One region of the Latilactobacillus sp. VITA-14 genome, then DNA from elsewhere that is predicted to be linked to it. Evidence: a T-box and tRNA genes for the amino acid it is inferred to sense, from the RefSeq annotation. Region 1 holds a T-box; the other holds one or more tRNA genes.
What was found. The T-box of region 1 lies ahead of leuS (leucine--tRNA ligase). A T-box ahead of a tRNA ligase gene usually reads a tRNA of that ligase, here a tRNA-Leu.

Region 1 (3,130 bases):
CATACAAGTAGCTATCAACAAGCCACACAATACTTACAAGGACGTTATGCAACAGCAACCAATTATGCGTCAAGTTTGAACCGTTTGATTCAACAATACAATTTAACGCAATATGACACGTCAGGGACCAATACTGGTAACAATAATGGGGGAACAACGACTCCAACGACTCCAACGACACCTGAAAATGGGACAAAATACACCGTTAAAGCCGGCGACTCTGTTTGGGCGATTGCTAATCGGTATGGGATTTCAATGAATGACTTGATTAGCTGGAATAACATCAAGAACAATATGATTCACCCAGGCCAAGTCTTGATTGTTTCAAGTAGTGCAGCTGGCAACAACAATGGTGGGACGACAAACCCAACAACGCCAACAGACCCTACAACACCAACGAATCCAACAACACCAGCTAATGGTAATAAGTATACCGTTAAAGCCGGCGACTCTGTTTGGGCGATTGCTAATCGGTATGGGATTTCAATAAATGACTTGATTAGCTGGAATAACATCAAGAACAATATGATTCACCCAGGCCAAGTCTTGATTGTTTCAAGTAGTGCAGCTGGCAACAACAATGGTGGGACGACAAACCCAACAACGCCAACAGACCCTACAACACCAACGAATCCAACAACACCAGCTAATGGTGATAAGTATACCGTTAAAGCCGGCGACTCTGTTTGGGCGATTGCCAACAAATATGGGATTTCAATGAACGATTTAATTAGTTGGAATAACATCAAGAATAATATGATTCACCCTGGCGATGTTCTAACAGTTTCAAAAACCGCAACTGGCAATACAAATAACAATAATTCAAACAGCAATAACGGTAATCAGACTTCAAACAAGACGTATACGGTTAAATCAGGGGATTCTGTCTGGGCAATTTCAAACCGTTACGGCATCTCAATGGCTGACTTGGTTAAATGGAATAACATCCGGAACAACTTTATCTATCCTGGTCAAAAATTAGTGGTTAGCCAAGGTGCAACAACTGGTAATTCAAACAACAATAATACAAATAGTACAAATCCAGGGCAAGCTTCTGGGAAGACTTATACGGTTAAGGCCGGCGATTCTGTCTGGGGAATTGCTAACCGTAACGGTATTTCGATGGCGCAATTAATCAAGGCTAATAATATTAAGAATAACTTTATCTACCCAGGTCAAGTCTTAAAATTAACGGCTGGCGCTACAACGCCAACGATGCCTAACACGAATTCTGGGAAGACTTATACGGTTAAATCAGGCGATAGTCTTTGGTCAATCGCACAAAAAAATAATACCAGTATCGCACAATTAAAATCAGCGAACAATTTACATTCTGATTTAATCTTAGTCGGCCAAGTCTTGAAATTGAAGTAAGAGTTTGGTATGCTAAGAACAATTATTTAACGTTGAGAAGGATTAGTAGTTATCGTTAAGCGTTTAGAGAGCGTGTGGTTAGTGTGAACACGTCGTTTAACATAACGAACTCGCCTTTGAGTTTTCTATTGAACTGATAGTAGATAGAAACGTCTGCCGCGTTAAGGCCAGAGAGTTGTCCAATATAGATTGGACAGAACTTAGGTGGCATCGCGGTCAATTCGTCCTATGGTATAAATACCATAGGACTTTTTTATTGGCGTTAAGTGAATTAAAAAAGAGTGCGTCAAAAGTGTCCATGCTTTTGAAAGCACGTAAAAAAAGGAGTGTTTGATATGACTTATGATCATCGCGCAGTTGAACAAAAGTGGCAAGCTTACTGGCAATCACACAAATCGTTCAAAACAACAGAAGATAAAAATAAGAAAAATTTCTATGCATTAGATATGTTCCCATATCCGTCAGGTCAAGGCTTACACGTTGGCCATCCTGAAGGTTATACGGCAACTGATATCTTGGCCCGGATGAAACGGATGCAAGGCTTCAACGTGTTGCACCCAATGGGTTGGGATGCATTCGGCTTACCTGCTGAACAATATGCGTTGGATACTGGGAACAATCCTGCTGATTTCACGCAAACCAATATTAATACGTTCAAACGCCAAATCAATTCATTAGGCTTCTCATACGATTGGGATCGTGAAGTGAATACAACGGATCCTGATTTCTACAAATGGACCCAATGGATTTTTGAAAAAATGTACGAAAAGGGCTTAGCTTATGAAGCTGAAGTGGCTGTTAACTGGAGCCCTGATTTAGGGACCGTTGTCGCAAATGAAGAAGTCATTGACGGCAAAACAGAACGCGGTGGCTATCCTGTTTACCGGAAACCAATGCGTCAATGGATGTTGAAGATTACGGCTTATGCTGATCGTTTAATCGACGACTTAGACCTAGTTGATTGGCCTGAAAGTGTCAAAGATATGCAACGCAACTGGATTGGCCGCTCAAAAGGCGCTGAAGTATCATTTGCTGTTGAAAACCACGACGCTCAGATTGATGTCTTCACCACGCGTGCCGACACAATGTTTGGTGTCAGCTATATCGTGATGGCCCCAGAACATAAATTAGTGGCCGATATCACAACGCCTGAACAAAAAGCAGCTGTTGATGCTTATTTAAAAGAAATCGAACACAAGAGTGATCTTGAACGGACTGATTTGGCGAAAGATAAAACAGGGGCCTTTACAGGTGCTTACGCCATTAATCCAGTCAATGGCGAACGGTTACCAATCTGGATTTCAGATTACGTTCTAGCCTCATACGGGACTGGTGCTGTGATGGCTGTCCCTGCACATGACCCTCGTGATTGGGAATTTGCGAAGAAATTTGACTTACCATTGAAACCGGTTGTGGCTGGTGGTAATCCTGAAGAAGCTGTTCACACAGAACCTGGTGTGATGATTAATTCAGATTTCCTTGATGGTTTAGACAAACAAGCAGCAATCGACAAGATGATTGATTGGTTAGTAGCGCATAATGCTGGTCATGAACAAGTGAGCTATAAGTTGCGTGACTGGTTATTCTCACGTCAACGCTACTGGGGTGAACCGATTCCAATTATTCATTGGGAAGATGGCACAACATCAGTGGTGCCAGAAGCTCAATTACCACTTGAATTACCATTAACAAGTGATATCAAGCCTTCAGGGACTGGTGAAAGTCCACTTGCGAACTTAACGGACTGGTTAAACGT
Region 2 (3,130 bases), on a different contig from region 1:
ATTGTTACGTCATGATGTCTTAACCTTGGCGGATTTGAAACCGAATATGGCGTTAGAAGGCACAGTCCGCAACGTGATTGATTTTGGGGCCTTTGTCGATATTGGTGTGAAACACGATGGCTTAGTGCACATTTCTCAACTGGCAAACCACTTTGTTAAACATCCTTCTGATGAAGTGGCAGTTGGCGACGTCGTTCAGGTTTGGGTGATGAGTGTTGATCAAGAACGTGAACGCGTACAACTGACAATGAAAGCGCCAAAGGCAAATGACTGATCAAGCCTTAACTGAATTGATTGAACGGTTATCGTTGCAGTTTTTTAATCGGCCGTTTGTGCATCAAGCAAATTTCAATCGGCGTTTAAAAACAACCGGCGGGCGCTATCATTTACAGGATCATCATATCGATATCAATCCAAAGATGTTGACCGAACATGATACACAGACCTTAGAAGGGGTGATTAAGCATGAGCTTTGCCATTATCACCTGCATCTGTTGCATCGCGGTTACCGTCATCGAGACGCAGAGTTTAAACAATTACTTGCACAAGTCGGGGGTGCGCGCCATGCACCAGCTGCACAAAAGACAGCTAAATCGAGCAAAGTTGTGATTTATAAATGTTCAGACTGTGGGCAAGTCTATCCACGTCGCCGTCGAATGAATACGGCTCGCTATGTTTGTCGGCGGTGTCATGGACGACTGATTTATCAAACCACACAAATTCAATGAAAAAAGGCCACCCCTATGTTTAGGGGTGGCCTTTTTTTAGTTGGCGCGTAAAGTTTGATTCTGAGTGGTGTAGCCCAGCTTCTGATAGAGGGCCAACGCAGCCGGATTATTCCCTAACACGGTTAGTTCTAAATAATCGAGCGCTTGTGTTTGTTGCCATTGCTTTGCGGACGATAGCAGTTGTGTAGCGACGTGGTGGCGGCGTGCCTCTGGTGCAACATACAGTGTTGTGAGATAAGCAAAGCGGTGTGCGATAAACAAGGGTGAGGGACTTGTTTGGGCTGTTGTAACGTGACAAAAGGCATCGATTTGCGCATCTTGGTTTTGATGAACAAAGACTGCTTGTAGTGGATCAGTTATCATTTGTTGCCAGTCAAAGAACTCAGGCGTGTAATCAGCTTGGTAATTAGTGGGTTGTAGCACATGCATTTCAGTCGTTAATTGTTGATACAGGGTGGTTAATTTGGCAATATCAGTTAGTTTAGCGGGGATAATGGGCATGTAATCGTCTCCAAAGTAAAATTTTAATTGACTTCAATCATCGTTTCTCTTATACTAATGTACGTGGCTTAAAGTGATAAAGCAAGTTACGCGGGTGTGGCGGAATGGCAGACGCGCAAGATTAAGGATCTTGTCGGGAATTTTCCCGGTGGAAGTTCGAGTCTTCTCACCCGCATCATAATTCAGTTAGGTAATTCCAATTGGAATTACCTTTTTTTGTCCCTTGATGTAAATGATTGAAACTAGGGTGACAAATCGCTATAATGAGCAATAAATTCAGTTTAGGAGTCAGTTAGGATGACACATAAAAATTCATCAGCTTATACGATTAGTATTATGGCGATTTTAACCGCTTTTTTAATCATTCAAAGTTTTATTCCGATGGTCGGTTATATTAATATCATTCCTGGGCTACCAGCCGTAACAACAATTCATTTAACGGTCATTATTGGGGCCGTGATCCTGGGCACACGCCAAGGGGCGATTCTAGGATTAATTTGGGGTTTGATTTCATTATTTAGAGCCTATACCTCTCCAGGCGATCCGCTTTCACTTTTAATCTTTCAAAATCCAATTATCGCTATTTTACCGCGGTTGATGGCTGGGATGATTGCTGGTTTTACGTTCCAACACTTATATCAAACTAAAATTCGTAAAACCGGTGCAATGGCTTTAGCTGGGATTTTCGGGGCTTTAATCAATACCATTTTAGTAATTGGCTTAACGCGTGTGCTTTACGGACACCAAGCGGCAGGGATGTATCATACTGATCCGACCCATTTAATCATCGTGATGCTTGGCGTTGTTGCGTTAAATGCTGTAATGGAAGCAACCTTAGCAGCTGTGGTGACACCACTAGTCGCAACACCACTCATGCGGTTTAAACGGACGCAATAACAAGTGCGGGTAGCTACAGCCGACGATTGTGGTCCGCCACGGGTTGAATAATTAAAGATTGAAAAAAGGAGTTGGACAAACGTGACTTTGTCCAACTCCTTTTTTGTTTATTCCAGTTGTTTTTGCACTTTCTTAGCATGCGCAGCAACTGTGTTCATGTTAACCTTAGCAATTTCGGCTTGTTGATAAACTGAACTGTAATATTGATTTAAACGATTGATTGGTGATTTAAGACTGTCTTCGTCTGCATCAGCATCTGTATGGTCGCTGTAAAATTTATCAGATGCTTTAGTGGCCGCGTTGTAGAAGGTGGCCAAGGTTGTATAATCAAGTGTCGAAATCTTAAGACTTTGATTTAAATCTTTGACTTGTTCAATCGGCAATTCATCGTTTTCTTGCTTGACCAGTTTGGTGAGGCGTTTAATGACCGGTTTGAGCACAGCTTGTTGTTCTTTAAGACTTTGAAAGGCTGCTTCGCGCTTGGCCGCAGTCGTCGCAATCTTAGTATCTTCAATCGTTAATAGATTTTCGTCGGGATATTTTTTTTGAATCGTGAGATAGTTATCAGGAACTGGATCGCCGATTGTTTCGAGGGTTGAAAGAGCTGTTCGTTGTTGCTTAGTCGCATTTTCAACGGTTTGCATATCGGCTTGGAGTTGATGTTTAGTATCCATCGGTTTTTGGCAAGCGGCTAGGCTTACCCCGATGAAGATAATTGGTAATAGCCGTTTCAATAGTTTTAGCATAAGCAAGCACTCCAATGAGAAAAAGTTATACTGCTATCTTAACGTAATTAAAGCAAAAAGCCAAATTATTTAGGGCATGATTCAACATATAAAATAACACTTGTCTAAAAACACGGATGCTGATTGTTCGTGATAGAAAACGGTTTATTTTTATTGCCAAATGGTTGCCAATGGTTGTTGCCTGTGTTACACTATGTTTGTACTTTTTGAATGGTTGCGGTACGAATGTTTCCAAAAGAACTTTCTTCCATCGGACCA

Region 2: it encodes a tRNA-Leu, which carries the amino acid that the T-box ahead of leuS (leucine--tRNA ligase) is inferred to sense. The anticodon was not compared.

What each region holds. Positions count from the first base shown of each region.
Region 1 covers NZ_JBJKTM010000008.1:9,646-12,775, reverse strand. Annotated here, with positions in the region: gene ACF1X7_RS04805 (LysM peptidoglycan-binding domain-containing protein) at 1-1,374, shown strand, start outside; T-box leader at 1,398-1,606, shown strand; gene leuS (leucine--tRNA ligase) at 1,710-3,130, shown strand, end outside.
Region 2 covers NZ_JBJKTM010000009.1:33,932-37,061, reverse strand. Annotated here, with positions in the region: gene ACF1X7_RS05360 (Tex family protein) at 1-274, shown strand, start outside; gene ACF1X7_RS05355 (SprT family protein) at 267-728, shown strand; gene ACF1X7_RS05350 (GNAT family N-acetyltransferase) at 765-1,229, opposite strand; tRNA gene ACF1X7_RS05345 (tRNA-Leu) at 1,320-1,404, shown strand; gene ACF1X7_RS05340 (ECF transporter S component) at 1,527-2,126, shown strand; gene ACF1X7_RS05335 (hypothetical protein) at 2,234-2,872, opposite strand.